DNA from 3 places in the Actinomadura meridiana genome. Region 1 is predicted to be linked to each of the others. Evidence: riboswitches for the same ligand, from Rfam matches in the RefSeq annotation. Region 1 holds a riboswitch; each other region holds the start of a gene.

Region 1 (7,770 bases):
CCCCCGCCATCTACACCGCGCGCGAGCGCCTCGCCGGGGTGCGGACGGCGCTGGCCGACGCGGCGGTCCCCTACGACGACTCCCTGGTCAGGGTCGGTGTCGCGGACCCCGGCGAGGCCGCCGACGCCGTCGCCGCCATGCTGGACGGCGACGACCCGCCCACGGCGTTCTTCGCGGGCAACAACCGGATCGCGATCGGCGCCATGCAGGAGCTGTACCGGCGCGACGACGGCGCCGCGCTGATGGGCTTCGACGACTTCGAGCTGTCCGCGCTGATGCCGCGCCCGCTGACGGTGATCGCCTACGACGTGCAGGAACTGGGCCGCGCCGCCGCCGACCGCCTCTTCGAGCGGATCGGCGGCGACACGTCCTGGCCGTCCGAGCTCATGATCCCGACACGACTCGTCCGGCGCGGCATCGAACTCCTGAAGTCCTGACGCCGCGCGGCGCTCAGCCGTGCCCGTGGTTGGAGACGAGCGACGTCCTGTACCCCTGGGCGGTGACCTCCAGGTCGGACGGGTGGCCGCCCTGACGCGGACAGGAGATCGTGACCCTGCGCCGCTCTCCGGGTAGCAGCCACAGATAGTTGTCGGAGTACGTGGCAGGCAGAACCCGGTCTTTTGACCTGCGATGACGAAGCGCAAGCCGCACCATCGGGGCGACCACGTTCCCCCTGTTGTGGACGGTCACGGTGAGGCTCAACCGCCCATGCCAGTCGGTGACGCGGCTACCGGTCAGCCGCAACGACGCGCCGGACAGCTCGTTCAGCGCTTGCAGATCCTTCGGCTGGGTGTGACGCCAGTACGTGTTCTCCGACAACGTGTCCCCGTCGGCATTCGCAAGACGAAGCCGCACCAGATGCAGAGGATGTTCCGTACCGGCCAGCGGATCGACCGTGAACGCCGCTGCGGTAGACGACGCCATCAGATCGACTGTCTTCCACCGCTTGTCGGCCAGTGGACGCCCCTTCAGGTCGAGTACGTCGGCTTCGACAACGGCACCGCGTAGCGCGTCCCGTGTGTGGTTGACGGCGATGACGTTCCAGTTACGCGGATCGGCCTGGACATGGTGCGGTTCGCATCCCGTCTTCGCGCCGTAGTAGGTGCCGTTGACGTCGAGGTCGTAGTCGTAGGTCTGCCACACCACGCTGTGCCAGGCCGGGTTCGACATCCAGAGCAGCAGACCCGTCGCGTCCTGCCAGAGGTTCGCGTTCCACGCCTCGAACATGGCACGCATGCTCTCGAAGTTCACTAGCTGCGCCTTGGTACAGAACTCCTCCAGCGAATGTGACTCACCCAGCCTTTCGTCTATCGCCGCCTTGTAGCTCTGTGGGTACTGGCCTCCGCGCGTAGCCCAGTCGTGGTAGGCCCAGACCGTGTCGATAGGCCAACCCTTCTCGTCACCGACGAGATTGCGCATGCTCTCCGCGACCGGGACGGTTGGGATACCGATTTCGGTGTGGAAGCCGAACGTGTCCTGCGCGTAGGTCTCGGCGGAGAAGTACAACGCCGGGTCGATCCAGGCGTACGGGCCGCTGCCGCTGACGATGTCGGCGGCCGAGTTGCTGACGTACAGGACGTCCGGATGCACCTCAGCGACGGCCTGCCGCGCGCCCTTGTCGACCTCCCCGGACGGCGTCCCCTCATTGGCGCCGCACCAGACCACGATGGACGGGTGCGACCGGTACCGAAGGATGGTGTCCCGGACGTGCCGCAGGTACAGCGCATGGTCCGGTGGGTCGAGGAACCAGGCGTTCCAGAAGTCGTTCCACACCAACAGCCCGTTCTCGTCGCAGCGGGCGTAGAACTCCTCCCGGTTACTGCTGCCGAGCCAGTTCCGGATCATCGTGAAGTTCATGTCGCGGTGGTATTCGACGACGGCGTCCATGCGGCCGTCCAGCATTCTGCGCAGGAGCTCGTCCCAGCCCCAGTTGCCGCCGCGACACATCACCGGAACGCCGTTCACGCTTATCTTCAGTTGCGTGGGCGCGTTGTTCACCGCTTTGACGTCGGTCCACTTGTCGCCGTCGGCCGAGACTTGAACCTTGAAGGTCTTGGCGTAGGCGACCTCCCACACAAGGGTGATCTGGTCGAAGCTCGCGGCCTTGCCGAGATCGACCTGGATGTACTGGTCATCGTTGTACGACGACGACCACCGCGTGTTCGGGTCGCCGTCGACGGCCTTCTCCGGCGACCGATCAGGACTGTCCACCGACGACGCCGATGCCTGGGCCCCGCGCGCCAGGTCAACGGTCGGGTTCTGCTTGTCGACGATGGACAGCGTCCACAACGACACCCCGTAGCCCGTCGCGCGACGCCCCGCCTGGATCCGGACGAACCGCGCCTGCTGCCGCTCCAGCTCGACGACCTGCTGCACCCTGTTGGCACCGGGCTCGAACTTGATGGGGTTCTCCGACTCGTACTTCGTCTGCCGCAACCCAACCCGTAGTGTGCGGCGGTCGCTGCGCGCACCGTCGACCTCTGCGACTACGTCCAGGTCATGCAGCGTAGGCTCGCCGTACCCGTTGGGCCACCACAGCTCGGGGTCGGTCAGGCGCAGCTCGGAGAACTCCTTCGGCGAGAAGACCACGTCCACGGTCTTGCCACCGTCAACGTCCACGTCCTTCTCAACACGAACGCGCCCAAGCGCCGCCCTGACTCTCACCTTCTGCTGCGAAGACGCCGCGTTCCGCACCGGCACGGTGACGGTGACGTCCGCCCGAGACACATCAGGCAGATTCGGTAGGGACGTCTCAACCAGCGGGTCCCCCACAACCGCCGCGCGGGTCGACCGCAGCCGGACGTGGTTCCAGATCCCCATCACACGGTCCCGAACCGCGGGCATCCAGTCCCACCCGGTCACGGCCAGATACGTGGGCGCATTGCGCATGATCATGAACGAGCCCGCGTCGTGGTAGGGCTGCCCGTCGTCCCCCCGGTCGCCCGGACTCCCGGGGAAGGGCATCGGGTCGATCCGGACGGCGAGAACATGCTCACCGCCCCGCCCCAACTGCGCGGACACATCAAAGGCACCCCGCGCGGACGGATGCTCCAGCTCCCCGACCTTCACCCCGTCGAGCCAGATCTCGGCGCGATGGTTGATGCCGTCCAGCTCCAGCCAGACGCGATCGTGCCCGCGCTCCGGAAACCGATGCGGCAACCGGAAAACTCGCCGATACCACCACGAGTTCTTCCCAAGCGCCTCCGGAGCCCGCAGGTTGTTGAATCCCTCCACCGGATCCGGAAGATGCCCTTCCTCAACCAGCGAAGCGAGGATCGTTCCAGGCACCCGCGCCCGCAACCAACGCGAGGTATCGACCCCATCTGCCGAGACCACGGCACCATCTCCCGTGCCCGCGAACTCCTGCAACGTGACGTTCCAGCCCGACTCGACGGGCACGGTCCCATCACGTTCGACCCGCAGCGCCGGGACGCGGCGGGCGCCGCTCGTCCAGTCAGTCCACCCGGTGACGTCGGCCCGCCGCCCCCGCGCCGTCCCGTACACCTGGAACGAGTTGAGTCCCAGCGGATTGGGATTCGACTGCTTCGTCCCAACCAGCCGAACCCACCGCGTTGTCACCGCCTCATCGAGGACGACCTCGACAACACCACCCGTCTTGGTAGACCCGTCATGCACGGACTTCCAGCTACGCCCGTCGTCCGACACCTCCACCCGGAACTCGGTGGCGTAACTGGACAGAACCTCCCACCCGGTCGTGTCGCGACGCGGATTGTTGGTGTCCTCGCCCGGTTTGAAGACGACATCGCCCTCCGCCGCCTCGAACACGAGCACGACCGACTCGACCCGGCAGGACCCCTGAAGATCGACGGCGACCCACTGCGTGCCACCGACCGCGGCCCGCCACCCACTTCCCTGGACGTTCCGACGCGCCATCCGATCGACAACGAAATGCCCCGGTGTGGGCGCATACGCGGTCGACGAGACGTGCACCGGCCGGTAGAGCGCGAGATCGGTCTTCCCCGGCTGGGCCGGTGCGGCGGACGCCCGCCCTTGAGTCACTCCAGCCAGCCCGACACTCGCGAGCAGCGTGGAACCCGTGACGAGAAAGCCCCGCCTGGACAGAGCCGTGCCGTGGTCATGGTCGTCGCGCATCAGCACTCCATCGACTGGTCGGTAAGCGACTGACATCGTTGTCACCCCATCGCCGCCCGAGTATCGGTTGACCTCGCTGGGAACGTCAAGGGCCGCGACAAAGAGCGACAACGATGTCACTCACCACCGATCGTGATGCACAACCTCCTCCAGCGCCCGGCGACTCCGCCACCCGTGCCGCTCAAGATCCGGCACGTCCTCAAGATGACCGACGGGCCCCACACACAACCAAGCCACCGGCCGAAGCCCCTCCGGAACCCCAAGCAATTCCCGCAGAAAAGCCTCCCGATAAAACGAGACCCACCCCACCCCGAGCCCCTCCGCCGTAGCGGCCAGCCACAGATTCTGAATGGCCAGACACACCGAGTAGAGGCCCGCGTCCGCGATGGCATGCCGTCCCAGAACGGCCGGACCACCACGCTCAGGGTCGTAGGTAACGACGATCGAGAGGCTCGACTCCAGAACCCCGTCAACCTTGATCCGCGCGAACCGCTCCGCTGCGACCCCCGCCAAACTCGCCGCGAAAACCGCTCGCTCGACCTGAACATGGTCGTAGAAATCCCGCCGAATCCCGGCGTCCCTCACCAACACGAAATCCCAGGGCTGCGAAAGCCCGACACTGGGCGCGGCATGTGCGGCCGCCAGAACCCGTCCGAGCACGTCCTCCGGGACTGGCACCCCAGTGAACTCCGCACGCACGTCACGCCGACGGTGGATCACGTCGTAAACATCCAAGGCAGGCTCCCGCCGCTCGGGCCACCATCAAAGGTGGCCGCCGTAGCGAGGCCGGTCTTCGGACTCCCGGATCGACGCCGAATCGTCCGCCTTCCCAACCTGCCGGTCAGTGGCCGCGCGAATCGCGCATGGACGAAGGCTCCCCGGTTACCGCGGCGGGCCCGTGCCGGTTTTCCACCGGCTTCCCGATTCTCCCCACACAGGGGCACCCCGCATCAGTTATGCCACCCCAAACATATCGCCCCCAGAACTAAACGCCGGGATCGATCACCGCGAAGACGACCTTCCCCGCATCATCCGCAAGAGGACGGACGCCGTCGTCCACCTGGTCCAAACCGGCGAAGCCGATGAACTCGCCAGTAGTCAGTACTTCGACCGCCCACCAGCCGTAGCCTCGCTCGTCGAACGCGGACTGGAAACGTGTCACGGACGCGTCGCTCTGTTCTCGGGTCAGCAACTCGCCCAGGTGCTCGCGGACCTCGGGGTCGGCGTTCATCGCCGCCCACGGTTCGAGATCGGAGTCCTGCCATCGGCGGAGGATTAGGCGGTCGGTGCGTAGTTCAGCCATCGCGCCAAGGCAACATGGGTGCGCGGTGTCAACGCAACCCGTTTCAGTTGGTGGTTTCGGTGGGGGCGCCGGACGCCAGCCAGGTGGTGAAGCGGAATTGGGTTTCGGCGAACGTCAGGCCTTCGGTGCGGGTTGAGAGGATCCAGCGGTGCCCGTAAGGGCAGCGGACGAGGGCGTGCCGGTCGCCGCTGAAGGTGTCCTGGACGGGGGCGAGCCGCTCGGCGCCCGCCTCGACCGCGCGGGCGGTGGCGGCTGAGGCGTCGTCGCAGTTCAGGAGGATCGAGAACGCGGCGCCGCCGTAGTAGTCGGGCGAGTGCAGGCCGACCTCGGGCATCTCGTCCATCACGACGATCAGGGAGCCGTGGATGAGGGTGGCGGCGTGCATCGCGCGGCCGTCGGGGCGGCCAGGCGGGCGAGGACGTCGGCGTCGAAGGCCGTCCGGTAGAAGTCGAGCGCGGCGAGCGCGTCGTGGACCGCGATGAACGGCGTGCCGGAACGATAGTGATCACGCAGGTGCATGCGCCGCACGTTAGGCAGACGGACGCAGTCCCGGCTTGAACGAATGCGACCTCAGGTCGGACGGCGTGCGTCCCGTGAGGGCGCGCAGCTCGCGGGTGAGGTGCGCCTGGTCGCTGTATCCCGATTCGACGGCAATGTCGGACAGGGGGCGCATGCTGGCGAGGAGGGCGGCGGCGCGTTCAAAGCGGAAGATACGGGCGACGGTCTTGGGCGGCAGGCCGACCTGGTCGCGGAACCTGCGGGTCAGGCGCCGGGGCGTCCACCCGATCCGGTCGGCGAGCGCGGCCACCCGGGCCCGGCCGGACGTCGCGCGGAGCCGGTGCCAGGCCCACTCGACCGCCCGGTCGGGTTGGGGGCCGCGTGCGATGCGCCGCGCCAGGACGGTGTCGAGGACGGCGGCGCGCCGCGTCCAGGTCCGGGCGGCGGCGGTGCGCTCCGACAGCCGGATGTCGAGGACGGTGTCGAAGTCCAGCAGTTGGTTGCTGATCAGGTGCAGGGGCATTCGGAGCAGCGAGTACGCGCCGAATGGATCGAGACGGATCTGAATTCCGTGCTGGATTCCCGCGTGGACGGTGACGGCCGTCCGGTCGTGCGGCCCGACGATAACGGATGTGCATGCGCCCGACGCGTTGAGCGGATCGGCTTCGCTGTCGTCTGGTTGCTCGGGCAGGCCGGTGTGCTGGGCGAACGCCAGCAAGTCCGGCGGTGGACGCAGGTCGAAGAACAACTCCAGCGGGAACACCGCGCGGCGGAGCCCCACCGGCTCGGCCACGCTCATCTCGGTTGTCCCTCACGCGCGTGCCCGGCGCGATCGCGGGCAGGGCTGTGACGAGTCCGCTGGACCGCTGCCCGAGCTGGCAACGGCTCGCGGACGACCAGCTGATCGGGAGACGCTGATATGCCGAACGTGCTCGTACTGGGCGCCGGTGGACGAATCGCGCGGTGGGCGACCGGCATGCTCGCCGACAACGACGCCACTCTGACCCTGTTTCTGCGCGAGGCGAAACGCCTCACCGGCGCGCCCGCATCGGCCCGGATCATCGAGGGCGACGTGCTGGACCGGGATCGTCTCGCCGACGCCGTGCGTGGACAGGACATCGTCTACGCCAACCTCGCGGGCGATCTCGACCTTCAGGCCGAGCGCGTGGTCGAAGCGATGGAGGAGCAGGGCGTCTCCCGCCTGATCTTCATCACGTCCTTGGGCATCTATGACGAGGTTCCAGGCGCCTTCGGCGAATGGAACCGGCGGCAGATCGGCGGAATGCTCCCGCCCTATAGAGCCGCCGCCGACGCCATCGAGGCGTCCGCCCTCGACTACACGATCCTGCGTCCCGCCTGGCTCACCGACGTCGACGAGATCGACTACGAGGTCACGCGGAGGGACGAACCATTCAGGGGGACGGAGGTCTCCCGCAAGAGCGTGGCCGCCGTCGTCACCGACATCGTCATTTCACCGGACCTGTGGTCGCGCTCGAATCTGGGCGTGGACAAGCCCGGCACGGATGGCGCCAAGCCATCCTTTCTCTGAACGCTGAGTGAAGCGGACGCGACGACCTTCACCGGGCTCGCGAGGCGCGGACGACCTCCGCCTCCTCACCCTGCGCCACCAAGGCCGCGAGCGCCTGGGGGCGAGCCGTCGGTGACGTGGGTCTTCAGCAGGTCGGTCGGATCGGTCATCGGGCCGGTCTCGCCGGGTGGTCGGTCGGAGTCGATCAGGGTGTTGTAGCGTGTGAGCGCTTCCACGATCGGCCGGGGTGAGAGTTGTGGGGACGACGCGTTTCCATTTTACATTTGAAGACCTTGCGCGAGTCCGGGTCGCTGCGCCGGATCCGGTT
Region 2 (7,770 bases), on a different contig from region 1:
GGTAGTAGGTAGTTTTGAGGCCGCTGCGCCAGGCGTAGGCGTACATCGAGGACACTTTCCCGATCGTCGGGGTCTCCATGAACAGGTTCAGGGAATGGGACTGGTCGATATACGGGGTGCGTGCGGCGGCAAGGTCGATCAATGCTTTTTGTGGGAGTTCCCATGCCGTTCGGTAGAGGGCGATCATCTCGTCCGGCAGACCGACGAGGCCCTGGACGGAGCCGTTCGCCTTCTTGATCGCCTCCCGGACGGCCGGGGTCCACAGCCCGAGCGATTTCAGGTCGTTCACCAGGTAGCCGTTGATCTGGAGGAACTCGCCGGACATCGTCTCCCGCTTGAACAGGTTGGACACCTGCGGCTCGATGCACTCGTAGCAGCCCGCGATGGACGCGATCGTGGCGGTCGGCGCGATCGCGATGAGGAGCGAGTTGCGGAGCCCTACGTCGGCGATCCGTTTCCGGAGTTTCTCCCATTCGGCGGGACGGGACGGAGTCGCGTCCGGGAAATGGTCGAGATGGAGTTGGCCGCGTGCGGTGCGGGTCTGGGCGTAGGCGGGTAGGGGGCCGTGGGCGGCGGCCAGGTCGGCCGACGCGTTGTAGGCGGCCAGGGCGATTTCCTCGGAGATGCGAGTTGACAGCGAGCGGGCCTCGGCCGAGTCGAACGGGAGGCTGAGCGTGAAGAAGACGTCCGCGAGGCCCATTACGCCGAGGCCGACCGGGCGCCATTTGTTGTTCGCCGTCTCCGCCTCGGGCGTCGGGTAGAAGCCACGGTCGATGGTGCGGTCGAGGAATCGGACGGCGGTGCGCACGGTGCTCCGAAGCCGTTCCCAGTCCATGCCGGACGGACCGACATGCGCCGCGAGGTTCACCGATCCGAGGTTGCACACGGCCGCCTCGTTGTCGCTGGTCACCTCAAGGATCTCGGTGCACAGGTTCGACAGGTGGACGGCCTGTCCCGGTTCGGCGGTCTGGTTGCAGGCGCGGTTGGCGGCGTCCTTGAACGTCATCCAGCCGTTGCCCGTCTGGGCGAGCGTCCGCATCATCTGCCCGTACAGCTTGCGGGCCGGGAGCTGCCGGACGAAACGGCCGTCCTTCTCGGCGGCCCGGTAGGCCGTGTCGAACTCGTCACCCCACAGGTCGGCCAGCTCCGGGACCTCCTTCGGGTCGAACAGCGACCATGTTTCGTCCTGTTCGACGCGGCGCATGAACTCGTCCGGAACCCAGTTGGCGAGGTTCAGGTTGTGGGTGCGGCGGGCGTCCTCGCCGGTGTTGTCACGCAGTTCCAGGAACTCCTCGACGTCGGCGTGCCACGGCTCCAGGTACACGCAGGCAGCGCCCTTGCGGCGTCCGCCCTGGTTGACGGCCGCGACGGACGAGTCGAGCGTCCGCAGCCAAGGCACGATCCCGTTGGAATGCCCGTTGGTGCCGCGAATCAGCGAGCCTCGTGAGCGCACCTTCGTCCAGGAGATCCCGATGCCGCCCGCGTACTTGCTGAGCCGCGCCACCTGCGCGTACCGCTCGTAGATCGACTCCAGTTCGTCGCGCGGCGAGTCGAGCAGGAAGCACGACGACAGCTGCGGCCGCCGGGCCGCGGAGTTGAACAACGTCGGTGAGCTGGGCAGATACGACAGCGTGCTGAGCAGCCCGTACAGCTCGGCGGCCTCGTCGACCGTGTCGGCCAGACCGCACGCGACCCGCAGGAGGAAGTGTTGCGGACGTTCCAGGACGAGCCGCGAACGCGGATGTTTCAGCAGGTAGCGGTCATAGAGCGTGCGGAGGCCGAAGTACTCGAAGCGGTCGTCGGCCGATTCGTCGATCAGGGCGTCGAGCGCGGGCGCGTTGGCGGCGACGAACGCGGCCGGGCCGTCCGCGAGCAGGCCCTCCCGGAGCCCGGCGGCGACCGAGTCGGCGAAGGTCAGCACCCCGGCGGCGGCCGTCTCGTCCCGGATCCGGAGCCCGAGCAGCCGGGCCGCGACCTTGGAGTATCCGGGTTCGGCGGGCACCAGCGTGCTCGCCTCGCCGATCGCCAGGTCGCGTAGCTCGGCGGCGTCCAGTCCATCACCGGCTCGGACGGCGGCCAGCACCCGGCCCGGGCCGGTGTCCGGTATCCCCTCGCAGGCCGCCTCGATCTCGGCGGCGATCTCCGCGACCGCCGTCGGCGGCGCGACCAGGTCCTGTGTCACGTGCTCTCCCCTCGCAGCCGCCTCGCGGAGGCATGCGAACGGGACACGACGGCACGTCGCGCTCCGCCCCCGACCCACCCGCGAGGCCTGGACATATCGGTCTGGGGGGCGACCCCCTGACCTCGTGCGGGCAGGTCTTCGGACTCGCGGGCGTCGCCTCGTTGTCAGTGAAGACAGGGCCGAGGCGTCCTACTGGCCGTCGCTTCCCAGGCCGGATGGCCCAGTGCCTATGACGGCGGTCGTTCCCGCTCACCGCTGCGGGGCAGTCCCGGAATCACACCGGGTTCCCTCTTACGACGCCCCCGCCGACGGGCGGCGGGGGCGAACCAGCACGGGATTGAACCCTACATGTAGTCGCCGATCTTTGCACAACCCCTAGATGTTGGGCATGCCAAGGAGTTCACGGGGTCGGCTATCCGGATCGCGGGAGTGGTGGGACGATGGGTGCGCCATGTCCCCGCGTCCCCCGCAGCCGGGCTTCCGAACCGCACGCGCGGTGGTTTTCGCCACCGTGTGCGTCACGCTGGCGACCTCCGGGCACGTCCTCGCATCGGGGACGACGATTCCGGTGTGGGCGGTGCTGACGGGTTTCGGCGCGGTGCTCGGTGTGACGCTCGTCCTGGCGGGTCACGAACGTTCGCTGGCGACGATCCTGGGCGGCCTCCTCGGCGGACAGTTCGCGCTGCACACGCTCTTCACGGCCGCGACCGCCCCGAGCCAGCCGATGCCGACGCACCACCAAACGGGCATACCGGACGCGGCGACGGCGTGCTCGAACCTCCTGATGCCGGTGGCGCACGCCTCGGACGCGCCGACGATGACGCTCGCGCACACCGTCGCCGCGATCATCGCGGCCTGGTGGTTGCGGCGCGGTGAACGGGCCGCCTGGTCGCTGGCCCGGCGGATCGCCCTGGCCGCCGCCGACCGTCCGGTCCGGCTGCTGCTCGTCGTCGACGTCGAGCCCGCCGAGGCCCGGCCGCGTGTTCCGGCTGTTTCGAAGGTCGTCACGGCCATCGGCCGCACCCTGCGACATCAGGTCGTCCGGCGGGGTCCCCCGCCGGGTTCGAGGGCGCTCCTCGCCTCCCGCTGAGCGAGCGCCGCACGTCACCGGACGCCGACTCGACGGCGCTTCCGGCTTCACTCGTGACCTCGAACGGAGTTCCGTCATGCCTTCCCTTTCTCACGCCGCCCGCAGGCTCGGCGCCGTCACCGCGCTGTCCGTCATGTCGGTGATCGGGCTCGCCACCGCCGCTTCCGCGCACGTCACCGTCAACCCGAAGACCGCCGAGCAGGGGTCGTACACCAAGGCGACGTTCCGCGTGCCGAACGAGCGCGACAACGCGTCCACGACCAAGCTGGTGGTGAACCTTCCGGCGGAGCATCCGCTGCCGTCGGTGTCGGTCCGTCCCGTCCCCGGTTGGACGGTGAAGGTCGACAAGTCCAAGCTCGCGACCCCGATGAAGATCGAGGGCGGCGAACTGACCGAGGCCGTCACCAAGATCACCTGGTCGGGCGGCAAGATCGACCCTGGTAACTTCCAGGAGTTCGACGTGTCGATGGGCCCGCTGCCGACCAACACCGACCAGCTGATGTTCAAGGCCGACCAGACATACTCGAACGGTGAGGTCGTCAAGTGGGACGCACCGACCACCGAGGGCGCCGCCGAACCCGAGCACCCGGCGCCAGTGCTCAAGCTCGTCCCGAAGGGCTCCACCAGCGTGAACACGACCAGCGGTCTTGTCTCCAAGACCACGCCCAAGGCGTCCGAGTCCGCCGATGACGGGACGGCCCGGCTGCTCGGCGGCATCGGCATCGGCGTCGGGGTCCTCAGCATCGCGGTCGGCGGCTACGGCCTGACCCGAGCCCGGAGCCGGTCATGATCCGCGTGGCGCGGCGCGTCGCCGCGGGCGCCCTGGCGGTCGGGACGGTCCTGGCGATCTTCGCGCCCCCGGCCTCCGCGCACGCCGCCCTCACCGACGCGAACCCGAAGAAGGACTCGTCGATCGCGTCACCGTCGCAGGTCGTCCTGACCTACTCGGACCCGATCCGGCTGCCCCGCGTGATCCTGACGGACGCCTCCGGCAAGGAACGCCAGGTCGGGGCGCCCCAGGCCGTCGACAACAAGGTCACCCAGCAGGTCGGCGGGACGTTGCCGAACGGTAAGTACACGGTGGGCTGGCGCGTCGTGTCGGCGGACGGCCATCCGGTGTCGGGCACCTACACGTTCACGGTGACGGGTTCGTCCGACGCCGCGGCGCAGCCCGCCGCCCCGGCGCCGACCCAGACCGGCACCGCGTCCACCGAGGACTCGGACGACGGCTCGTCGGGCTGGCTCTGGATCGGCCTGATCACACTCGTCGTGGTCGTGGCGGGGGGTGCGGTCGCCCTGATGCGGCGTTCGACCTCGTCAAAGAACTGATCAGCACGCTTCCGGTCGGGTGATTACAGCATTACAGTGATTACCCGACCGGTTTCGTGTCTCTGGGGGCCAGATGATCGTCGAGTACATCCGCTACAGCGTCGACCCGGCGGAGGCGGAGGAGTTCGAGGCCGCCTACGCGCGGGCGTCCGCCTCCCTGGCCGCCGCACCGCAATGCGTGGATTACGAGCTTTCGCGGTGCGTCGAGGAGCCCACGTCCTACATCCTGCGCATCGGGTGGACGTCGGCCGACGACCATCTGCAAGGCTTCCGGGGCGGCGAGCACTTCCCGGCCTTCTTCGCCGAGATCAAGCCGTACGTGCGACGCATCGAGGAAATGCGGCACTACGAGCAGACGGCGGTGCGCGGCGCGGGCTCGTCCGTCCCGACGATGTACGAGTGGGCGGGCGGCGGCGAAGCGCTCGAACGTCTTACCGAGGTCTTCTACACGAACGTGCTGAAGGACGACCTTCTGCGCCCGCTGTTCGAACACATGGCCCCCGACCACCCGAAATGGGTCGCGATCTGGCTGGGCGAGGTGTTCCGCGGGCCGGAACGCTACAGCGGGGAACGCGGCGGCTACCACCACATGGTCCGCCAGCATCTCGGCAAGGCCATCGCCGAACCCCAACGCCGTCGCTGGGTCGCCCTTCTCATGGACGCCGCCGACGAGGTGGGCCTCCCGGACGACCCGGAGTTCCGTGCCGCGTTCACGTCCTACATCGAATGGGGCACCCGGATCGCCCTCGCCAACTCCCAGCCCGACGCCAAGCCACCCCTCGAAGCCCCCATGCCCCACTGGGACTGGGGCGTGGCCCCGCCCTACGTCCCATCGGACTCCTGACTCGCGATAATCTGCGACGACATCCGCGACAAGGGGGTTGATGAATATGGCCTGCGCCGTTCTTCGTCATCAGCATGCCCTTGTCCGGGTCGCGAGAGGCTGAGCGCGGCCCGGTCGTCCAGCACGACCAGGAGCGTTCCATGTCATTCATCTCTTCTTCGTCCGACCTGAGCACCGACCGCCTCGTCCTGCGGCCATGGACCATGGCCGAGGTGGGCGCCGTCCTCGCCGGTGAGCGGCGAGACCATTGGGCGGACGACTTTCCCGCCGAAGGCGACCGCGTCATCGCGGGCTTCATCGCGGAGACCCCGACCGCGCTCGGCGAGTACGGGCAGCGCCAGATCATCGAGTCGGCCAGCGGCCTCGTCGTCGGTGCCATCGGCCTGTTCTGGCCGCCGGTCGACGGGGCCGTCGAGTTCGGTTACGGCGTCGTCGAGTCCCGGCGGGGACGGGGTTACGCCAACGAGGCCGCCCGAGCCCTGGTGGCGTTCGCGCTGGTAGCGCCGGGTGTCGAGGCGGTGACGGCGACGGTGGAGCTTTCGAACCCGGCGTCCGTCCGCGTCCTGGAGAAAGCCGGGCTGCGCCGCCTCCACGGCGACGCGCGCACCGCCACATTCGGCACCGCCTGATCCGGGAGCGCCGCACAGAGAAACGGATCATGCCTCGCTCACACACCCGGGAGAAAGGCTCCAGAAGGTCGCCAGATTGGAGGCGGACGATACCGAATCGCTACGTCCGCTTGCGGCCACCACCTTTCTCCCGGGTTTGTGGGAAACTGACGCTGAGCCTTCAGACTGTGCCCGTAATCTCTCTTTCCAACGCGAGGAGCCCGCATTGCCACTCCCTTTGATCATTGGCGGTGTCGTGCTGGCGAGCGGAGCGATAGGCACGGCCGTCACCGTTCGCCAGCTCAGGCGACCAGCGAAGATCATCCTGCTCGGCGCGAGCAAGAGCGGCAAGACCACACTGCTGAACACCTGGCAGGGGAAATGGGACGAGCCGGTAACCCGAACCCTTCCCGCCGGTGAGTTCATCGGCAAGATCCAGCTGGACACGGGGAAGAAGATCCTCTCGGTCGACAAGCCGATCACGTTCAGGAATGTCAGGGATTTCAGCGGCATGGACGAGATCCTTGAAAATTCCAAGGACGGCGTGAAGGCCGCCTCATACATTCTCTACCTCATCAAGGCGCCGAATCTGGAAGCGGACGAGGATACGCTGAAGGAGTCGGAGTTCTACGAACGACTGATCGCCGATGCCTCCCGCATCAAGCGATACGGCGCCAAGGTCAAGCGGGTGATCTTTGTCGTCACCTTCACAGACCAGGACTCCCGGTACGACCCGCAGGATCCGGCCGACTTCCTGAGCACGGTACAGAAACAACTCAGTGAGCCGATCAACATACTGGAAATGGAGACGACCAAGGTCGTCGCCGGAAGCATGCTCACCTTGGAGTCCGCCGAGCTCCTGGCGGCCGACGTCATTCAGGCGATGCTGTGATGGCCGCTCTCGAGCTGGTCTACGCCGAGTACGAGAGCGGCGAGCCGCCCTTCGTCTGGTTCGACGAGGAACGTCGGCCCGCCGAGCCGAAACGGCAGGCGATCCACATGATCGGCCTGCTGCGCAGGAAGGGCAAACACCGCCGGGGCAGGCAGGGCCTGTCGATCCGGCACAACAACGATCTTCTGATCCAGACGACGGTCGGGCTCAGCCACGACGACGGCGGGCCGCAGGGCGTCGTAGTGATCATCAGGAGGGTCGGCGGCGGCGCGGGGTGGACCGCCGCCATGACCGAGCGGATCGCGAAACTGCTGCGGGACGGTCAGATCACCGTGCACCACGACGAGTTCCGCTCTGTCCTGGAGTGGGGTGCGCGCTCGCGGAGCGAGAGAATCCTCAGCAAGCTGTGGGCGTGGGCCCGCGCGGCCAACTAGACGAGACGCTCACGAACCTGAGACAGAGCGGCGAGGGAAAAGATGTACGTTCCAGAGAAGTTGGCCGATCGACTGTTGACCGTCTCTCGCGAGGACTTCGTCCGCATCTCGGACGACGCCCCGGAGAGTGTTCGCGACCACCGCATCACGATCGTCCCGGTCCCGTTGTTCGGCCGCTGGAAGCAGTTCCCCGAACTGAAGAACTCGGCGCTGACCCACGATCGGGCCTATGTGCGCGACCCGGTGGTGCCCGAACGCTACATCGACGCGGTCGACGCGATCCAGGGGACCGCGCTGCGGAAATGCCGCCTCGCACTCAAGGTCTGCCGGGAACTCGGCGCCACGTCTTTGCAGGTCATGGAGTCCCGCACCGATTCCAAGAACTTCAACG
Region 3 (7,770 bases), on a different contig from region 1:
CCGTGGTCTTCCTGGAGAACGACGCCGACATCCACGAGATCGACGAACCCGACAAAGTGGAGGCCTATGACGGCATCTTCGAGCAGATCCGCGAGGCGGCTTTGAGCACCGCCGACACCGCGGCACACCTGGAGAAACTGATCGCGACACTGGAGTAACACTTACCTGGAGCTGAAGCGATATGAACCTCTCTCAGGCACGGTGGTTCAAGGCCACCGCGAGCGCGAGCAGCAACGGCGGCTGCGTCGAGGTCGCCGACCTCGACACGGCCACGGGGCTGCGCGACAGCAAGACGCCGGAGGCGGGAGCGCACGTCGTTCCCCGCGCGGTCTTCGCGGCGTTCCTCAACGACATCCGGACGGGTCACTACGACCGCTGACCAGGCTCCGGGGCGCTCGCGGCACCGCGGCCCGGGCGGCGACGCCCGGGCCGCACACAGGATCCCCCAGGGCTGCACCCCTGGGGGATCTTCATGTGTGCGGCCCTCTCTCAGGCGCGGTCAACGCTACAACGGCTGCGGCGCTTCGTCCCCGTCCCGCCGGTACACGCTTCGATCACCCTCCGTGAAGGTGTTCTGTGTGCGTTCGGGCGGATGCGTGAACGTCTCAATCGAGGACCGACGAGCTTTGTGGTGCGCCCCGCCTCGGCCGCCGGGATGTGCGAAGCTTGGATCTGTGATTCACACATAGCGACTCGCGAACCCGTGAGGCACATGTCCCGATTGTCTGAATCACTACTGTGACTCCGCAAACTCCGAGGGTGGGCGTCATGACGAGGGCCGCGATGCCACGCGGGATTCCCTGGAGCCTGGAACACGGCGGCTGCGCGGCGCTCCCCCTGCCCGCGGACGAGTCGATCGCCGCGGTCGCGCGTTCCCAGGTCGGCGGACTGCTCCCCACGCTGGGGCTCGCCGTCCAGGACCTGCACGACCTCGCGGTCATGGTCAGCGAACTGGCGACCAACGTGCTCCAGCACGCCGCGTCCGGCGAGGGGCCCACCGGCGCCGAACTGTGGGTGTACCAGCGGCGCGACGACCGGGGACGCGACGAACTCGTCATCAAGGCGTTCGACACGCTCCGCGAGTGGCGCGAAAGCACCGCCTCGCCGCACCGCGCCGAATCCCCGAACCGTGCCGATCCGCTGAACCCTGCCGAATCGCCGGGCCGTGCCGATCCGCCGAAGCGTGACGAGCCGTCGGGTCGTGCCGAGCCGGGTCGTGGCGAGGCGGGTCGTGGCGAGGCGGGTCGGACCGTGCCGAGTCGTCGCGAGTCGGGTCGGGGTGAGCCGCTTGGTGATGTGCTCGAACACGGGCGGGGCCTGCGGCTGGTCGAGATTCTCGCGAAGGGGCGGTGGGGGCATCATCCGTCCCGGTCCCGGCTGAGCTTCCCGGCCGTGCGCGGCAAGGCCACCTGGTTCGCGCTGCCCGTCACCCGCACCTCGCACGGCCGCCGCCACCCGCGGCACGTCGATGACCCGCACGCGATGAGGACGTTGCACACGCTCCTCGTCCAACGCGGCGTCGACCGGTTCGTCTCCACGGAGGAACTCGGCGTCACCGTCCTTTCCGACCCCCGCGACCTGACGGTGCGGTGCGAAACGGCGACATTCCGCTGGCGCGCCCGCTCCGGCGAGACCGGCACGCTTCCGGTCACCGACATCACGGAGGTGTGCGAGCAACTCGTCCGCCTCCATGAGGCCCTGGACGATCGCGGTTAGAGGAGGGGGCCGCATGGCCTGACCGCGGTGGGAGAGCGGCGGTCAGGCCATACGGCGCCGGTCAAGCGGGGCCGGTCAAGCGGGGCCGGTCAAGCGGGGCCGGTCAAGCGGGGCCGGTCAAGCGGGGCCGGTCAAGCGGGGCCGGTCAAGCGGGGCCGGTCAAGCGGTGCCGGTCAAGCGGTGCCGGTCAAGCGGTGCCGGTCACGAGCCGACGTCTTCGCGGACGCTGCGCGCCGCCGCGACCAGGTTGCGCAGGGACGCCTCCGTCTCCGGGTAGGCGCGGGTCTTCAGCCCGCAGTCCGGATTGACCCACAGCCGTCCCGGCTCGACGGCCCGCAGCGCGCGCCGCAGGTTGTCCGCCATCTCCTCGGCGGCCGGGACGCGCGGCGAGTGGATGTCGTACACGCCGGGCCCGATGCCGTTCCGGTACCCGGCGGCGCGCAGGTCGGCGACCAGCTCCATGTGGGAGCGGGCCGCCTCGACGCTGGTCACGTCGGCGTCCAGCGCGCCGATCGCGCCGATGATCTCACCGAACTCCGAGTAGCACATGTGCGTGTGGATCTGAGTGGTGTCCGCGACGCCGGACGTCGCGAGCCGGAACGCGCCGACGGCCCAGTCCAGGTACGCCGGACGGTCGGCGCCCCGCAGCGGGAGCAACTCGCGCAGCGCGGGCTCGTCCACCTGGATGACGCGGATCCCGGCGGCCTCCAGGTCGGCGATCTCGTCCCGCAGCGCCAGCGCCACCTGCCGGGCGGTGTCGGCGAGCGGCTGGTCGTCGCGGACGAACGACCAGGCCAGCATCGTCACCGGCCCCGTCAGCATCCCCTTGACCGGCTTGTCCGTCAGCGACTGCGCGTACGTCGCCCACTCCACCGTCATCGGACGGGGCCGCGCCACGTCGCTGTGCAGGATCGGCGGGCGGACGTACCGCGACCCGTACGACTGCACCCACCCGTGCTCGGTGGCGGCGTATCCGTCGAGCTGCTCGGCGAAGTACTGCACCATGTCGTTGCGTTCCGGTTCGCCGTGGACGAGGACATCCAGCCCCAGGTCCTCCTGGAGGGCGATGACGCGGGCGATCTCGTCCTTCATAGCGCGCGTGTAGGCGTCGCCGGTGAGGCGCCCGGCGCGGTGGTCGGCGCGGGCCCGGCGGATCTCGGGGGTCTGCGGGAACGAGCCGATCGTGGTCGTCGCCAGGGCGGGCAGGCCGAGCGCGTCCCGCTGCGCGGCGAACCTGGCGTCGCGGTCGCCCCGGCGCGCGGTGTCGTCGAGCGATCGCAGCCGGGCGCGCACCTCGTCGTCGACGCCCGCCGGGGGCGCCGGTGCGTCGGCGGACGACGGGACGTCCGCGCTGAGCGCCCGCCCGAGCGCCACGACCTCGCCGACCTTCTGCCTGGCGAACGCGAGCCGTTCCCGCACCGCCGGGTCCAGCGACGTCTCGGCGTCGAGGTCGATGGGCACGTGCAGGAGCGAGCAGGACGTGCTCACCACCACCTGGTCGACGAGCCCGAGCAGCGCGGCGCAGGTGGCCTTGGCGCGGCGCTGGTCGGTGCGCCACACGTTGCGTCCGTCGACGACGCCCGCCACGAGCGTCTTGCGCGGCAGCCCGCCCACCGAGGCGAGGACGTCGAGGTTGTCCGGGCCCGCCACGAAGTCCAGGGCGACGGCCTCGACATGGCTCGCGGCCAGGGTGCGCAGCGCGTCCGCGCCGACCGTGCCGAAGTAGGTGGCGACCAGCAGGCGCGGCCTGCTCGTCAGCCGTCCGAGCCGGGCGTAGGCGCGGCCGAACGCGGCGATCTCCTCGTCCGTCCGGTCGGCGACCAGGGCGGGCTCGTCCAGCTGCACCCATTCGGCGCCCGACCCGGCCAGCCGCTCCAGCACCTCGGCGTACACGTCGACGAGATCGTCGAGCAGGTCGAGTGGACGGAACCCGTCCGGCGCGTCCAGCGCCGGCTTGGCCAGCAGCAGGTAGGTGAGCGGCCCGACGAGCACCGGTCGCGTCTCGATGCCGAGCGCCTTCGCCTCCCGGTACTCGGCCAGCGGCTTGGCCGCCGACCCGTCCGCCAGCCGGAACCGGGTGTCCGGCCCCAGCTCCGGGACGATGTAGTGGTAGTTCGTGTCGAACCACTTCGTCATTTCCAGCGCCGGGACGTCCTGCACACCGCGCGCCATCGCGAAGTACCGGTCGAACCCGGTCAGATGCCGATACCGGTCGGGGACGGCATCGACGAGGACGCTCGTGTCGAGCACCTGGTCATAGAACGAGAACGTGTTCGACGGGATCGTGGCGAGGCCCGCGTCGCGCAGGCCCGTCCAGACCGCCGCCCGCAGTTCGGCGCCGGTGGCGGTCAGCGCGTCGGCGTCGGCGCGTCCGGCCCAGTAGTCCTCGGTGGCGAACTTCAGTTCCCGGCGCGGCCCGATCCGGGGATGTCCAAGGATCGTCGTGTTCATGGCGGCTTCCCTCGCGTGCCACGGCGGACCCGCGGGTGAGGGCACGGCGCACGCGCGCCGCGAACCCTCCCGCGAGGCCGCAGACCACCGCGCGCCGGTCGGCGCGCGGGCGGAGGCAGGTCTTCGGACTCGCGGGCGTCGCCTCGTTGTCAGTGACGACAGTGCCGAGGCGTCCTACTGGCCGTCGCTTCCCAGGCCGTGCGACCCAGTGCGTAAGACGGCGGTCGTTCCCGCTCACCGCTGCGGGGCAGTCCCGGATTCGCACCGGGTTCCCTCTTACGACGCCCCCGCCCAAGGTGGGGACGAACCATCCGCACCATCAACTCTACCGACCACGCAAATCATTACTTCTGTTCGCTCTCGGGTTGCTCGTCTCGCAACTCCAGTGCGTCCTCATAAGCGCGCAGAGCACGGATGACCGTTGCGCGTTCGCCGGGCGCCAGGTCGCGCATGACGCGCTCCCAGGCGTGGGCGTTGCCGGAGAGCCATTCGCCGATCGGCGCGGTGTAGGCGGGGGCGATGGCGATGATGCGGCGGCGGCGGTCGCCCGGGTCGGCGGCGCGTTCCAGGACGCCGCGCCGCGACAGCTCGCTGACCATGAGGCTGACCGTCGTCGGTGCCACCTCCAGCAGGGCCGCCAGCTCGTTGACGCTGACGGGGCCGCGGTACTCCAGGTGGGCCAGCAGCGCGAGATGGCGCGGCGCCAGGTCCATGCCGCGCAGCGCCTCCGGGATCGGCAGGCGCTTGGCGCGGCCGACGAGCCGGGGGATCAGCAGCAGCAGGGTGCGGACGGCCTCGTCCACGGCCGGGCCGTCCGGTTCGCTGGACATCGCCACCCTCCACAACTACCTTTGACCTCAAAGGCTTTAGGTCCAAAGAGAACGAGGTCCACTGTGCCGCATCTGACCGTCCACATTCCAGACAACAGGCTGACCGGCAACGAACCCGCGCTCATCGCCGCACTGACGGAGGCGGTCGTCGGCGTCTACGGCGAATGGGCCCGCGACCTGGTGGGCATCCGGCTGGCCGGAGTCCCGGCGGGCCGCTTCGCCCAGGGCGGTAAGGCCGTGGACGCGACGGCCTCGGTCGTGCTCGGTATCCGCGCCGGGGCGTTCGACCGTCCGGACGCCGCCGAGATCACCTCTCGCCTCGGCACGGCCCTCACCGACGCGATCACCGAAATCCTCGGCGACGAACTCCGCGCGGGCACCATGGTCGAACTCGTCGCCTCCCCGCCCGAACGAACCTTCACCGGCGGTGTCCCCGCCGCCTGACGAACGTTCTCCCGGTTCGGCGCCCGAACCCTTTCCGGCCCACGCCACCGGCGGCCCGGTTTCATTCTATTAAGGTAGCGCGGAGTTAAATACTGGTGATTGACAGTGAATGGCGCTAAAGGTATGCTCTCGTCGCCTTGTAGTCGCTTCTTTGTTCAGCGAAGAAAGCGTACGCTCCCCAACGAGGAGAAATTACCATGCGTAGAGGGTTCGCCATTTCCGCCGTGGCGGCCGCGGCACTCGCCGTCAGCACGGCGCCGATCGCCGCGGCGGCGTCCGGTCCGCGTCCTGTTCGCGGTCCAGACGGAGTCACCATCGAAATCGCGACGGCCAACGGCTCCGGCTGCCTGAACAATACCGCCGGGGTGGCCATTTCGGATGACGCGGAGTCGTTCACCGTCTGGTACTTCAATTACCTGGTGCAGTCAGGTGGCTCCTTGAAACCGGCCCCCGTCCGTAAGAACTGCCAGCTCTCCCTCAAGCTGCGGGCCCCGGAGGGCGTCACCTACGCCGTCTCGTCTGTGGACCATCGTGGTTACGCCTCCCTGGTGGACGGCGCGAAGGCCACCCAGAAGGTCAGCCATTACTTCCAGGGGCTGCCGCAGACCGGGAGGATCACGCACCAGATTCCCGTCCCCTTCGATGGCACATGGCATTTCGAGGACTCCATCCAAACGGAGCCCGTCTACAAGCCGTGCGGCGAGGACCGGAACCTCAACCTCAACACCGAGCTGCGTCTCGACCCGGGAACCTCGGACCCGTCGCACCCCAGCGTCATCGCCATGGACACCCTGGAAGACCCCATCGGCAGCATCTACCACCTCACCTGGAAGACCTGCCCGTAGCCAAGTGCACCTTCCCGGCGGCGCCCCCGCCGCCTGACCGCATGCCGTCCCGAGCCGTGGGGCGGCGATGAGTTTCCGGCGGCCCGCAGGTCCATCCTGGTGACGCATCGGCCGGGACAGGCCCGGCGCGAGGGCGTCGACGGGAGGGGCAGATGATCGTCATCTCGGGGAGCCTGTACGTGGACGGCCGCGACACCTACCTGACGGGGTGCCGGGAGGTCGTCGAACTGGCGCGGGCGGCGCCCGGCTGCCTCGACTTCGCGCTCTCGGCCGACCTGGTCGAACCCGACCGGATCAACGTGTACGAGCGGTGGGAGAGCGACGAGGACGTCGAGCGCTTTCGCGGCACGGGCCCGGAGCCCGCACAGGTCGCCCGAATCCGCTCCGCCGACGTGATGCGATACCGGATCTCCGGCATGGAGCCCGCCTAGCGGGCGCGCCCCGGGCCGTGGCCGTGCGCGCCGTGGGGTCGGGGGCGCCGTGGGGGCCGGGCGCGCCGTGGGGTCGGGGGCGGTGGTCGGCGGGGGGTCTCCCGGGTCAGGGCTCGAGGAGGAAGAGCTTGCGGTCGACGCGGTCCATGGCGCCGCCGCGGCCGAAGACCAGGCCGGTGGCGAAGTCGACGATCTGCTTGGCCTCGTCGTCCGACACGTCCGACAGGTCCATCAGGACGGGCATGCCCTTGCGGAAGAAGTGCCCGACGTACAGGACCTCGTTGTAGTTCTGAGGGCGCAGTGACTTGACCACCCGCCCAGTGTGCCCGTCCGGTACCGGAGGTCAAGTGGTACATGTCACAGGTTTGTCGCCGCAGGTCGTCACCGACTTTCCGGCACCTGGAGTTTCCGTTGGAGATCAGCGGGAAATCTGGATGCTAGAGGAACGGAGGCGATTTGGCATGGAGGTCGTTCTCGAAATGACCCTGCCGAGGAACGCCGAGAGCGCTCCGCTGGTGCGACACACGCTCGACGCCTCGCTCCGTGGGCTCGGGGTCGCTTCCGAGATCCGTGCCGACATCGCGCTCGCGTTGGGCGAAGCGTGCGCGAACGTCATCCAGCACGCCGCGAACGGGATGGAGTACGAGGTCCGGGCGCGGATGGACGGGGCGAGATGCGTCGTGGAGGTCATCGACGGCGGCGTGGCGAAGGGTTCCGACGTCGCGGAACCCGCCGGATGGGAGGCCACACAGGCGGCGCCGCTGGCCGAGCACGGGCGGGGGCTCCAGCTGATGCGGGCGTTCACCGAGGAGCTGCGCGTCACCGACCGCCTGCACCGCGACGGCGCGATCGTGCATTTCGAGAAGTCGCTGGCGAACTGACCGCGACGGCCCGGAGGGTGCTCCCGCGCCCGGGCCGCCGCGGGGTCTGTGTCAGCCGGTGACGGGCAGGTCGTGCTTCACCGGCCGCGGGGCGGGCGCCTCGCTGGGGGTCTTGGTGGGCGCCTCGGGCGCGGCGCGACCGCAGGTGGCGGACGCGATCCGGACCGTCGCG

The links. Region 1 has a riboswitch for cobalamin ahead of bluB (5,6-dimethylbenzimidazole synthase). Riboswitches for the same ligand answer to the same signal wherever they lie in the genome.
Region 2: it holds a riboswitch for cobalamin, as region 1 does, so the genes downstream of both, ABD808_RS29945 (ribonucleoside-diphosphate reductase subunit alpha) here and bluB (5,6-dimethylbenzimidazole synthase) in region 1, are expected to answer to the same signal.
Region 3: it holds a riboswitch for cobalamin, as region 1 does, so the genes downstream of both, metE (5-methyltetrahydropteroyltriglutamate--homocysteine S-methyltransferase) here and bluB (5,6-dimethylbenzimidazole synthase) in region 1, are expected to answer to the same signal.

Annotation. Positions count from the first base shown of each region.
Region 1 is NZ_BAABAS010000001.1:207,202-214,971, reverse strand. It holds gene ABD808_RS01050 (LacI family DNA-binding transcriptional regulator) at 1-437, shown strand, start outside; gene ABD808_RS01045 (discoidin domain-containing protein) at 451-4,113, opposite strand; gene bluB (5,6-dimethylbenzimidazole synthase) at 4,234-4,848, opposite strand; cobalamin riboswitch at 4,881-5,076, opposite strand; gene ABD808_RS01035 (GNAT family N-acetyltransferase) at 5,099-5,416, opposite strand; gene ABD808_RS01030 (VOC family protein) at 5,460-5,801, opposite strand; gene ABD808_RS01025 (hypothetical protein) at 5,768-5,935, opposite strand; gene ABD808_RS01020 (helix-turn-helix domain-containing protein) at 5,946-6,713, opposite strand; gene ABD808_RS01015 (SDR family oxidoreductase) at 6,834-7,463, shown strand; gene ABD808_RS01010 (hypothetical protein) at 7,529-7,678, opposite strand.
Region 2 is NZ_BAABAS010000021.1:26,020-33,789, reverse strand. It holds gene ABD808_RS29945 (ribonucleoside-diphosphate reductase subunit alpha) at 1-2,182, opposite strand, end outside; cobalamin riboswitch at 2,295-2,528, opposite strand; gene ABD808_RS29940 (hypothetical protein) at 2,634-3,272, shown strand; gene ABD808_RS29935 (YcnI family copper-binding membrane protein) at 3,349-4,062, shown strand; gene ABD808_RS29930 (copper resistance CopC family protein) at 4,059-4,601, shown strand; gene ABD808_RS29925 (group II truncated hemoglobin) at 4,675-5,445, shown strand; gene ABD808_RS29920 (GNAT family N-acetyltransferase) at 5,586-6,074, shown strand; gene ABD808_RS29915 (hypothetical protein) at 6,151-6,945, shown strand; gene ABD808_RS29910 (hypothetical protein) at 6,945-7,379, shown strand; gene ABD808_RS29905 (hypothetical protein) at 7,455-7,770, shown strand, end outside.
Region 3 is NZ_BAABAS010000020.1:160,675-168,444, reverse strand. It holds gene ABD808_RS26805 (helix-turn-helix domain-containing protein) at 1-158, shown strand, start outside; gene ABD808_RS26800 (DUF397 domain-containing protein) at 182-379, shown strand; gene ABD808_RS26795 (ATP-binding protein) at 769-1,716, shown strand; gene metE (5-methyltetrahydropteroyltriglutamate--homocysteine S-methyltransferase) at 1,918-4,167, opposite strand; cobalamin riboswitch at 4,265-4,495, opposite strand; gene ABD808_RS26785 (MarR family winged helix-turn-helix transcriptional regulator) at 4,512-4,997, opposite strand; gene ABD808_RS26780 (tautomerase family protein) at 5,061-5,441, shown strand; gene ABD808_RS26775 (DUF4360 domain-containing protein) at 5,639-6,286, shown strand; gene ABD808_RS26770 (putative quinol monooxygenase) at 6,439-6,717, shown strand; gene sepF (cell division protein SepF) at 6,824-7,030, opposite strand; gene ABD808_RS26760 (ATP-binding protein) at 7,179-7,598, shown strand; gene ABD808_RS26755 (choice-of-anchor P family protein) at 7,650-7,770, opposite strand, start outside.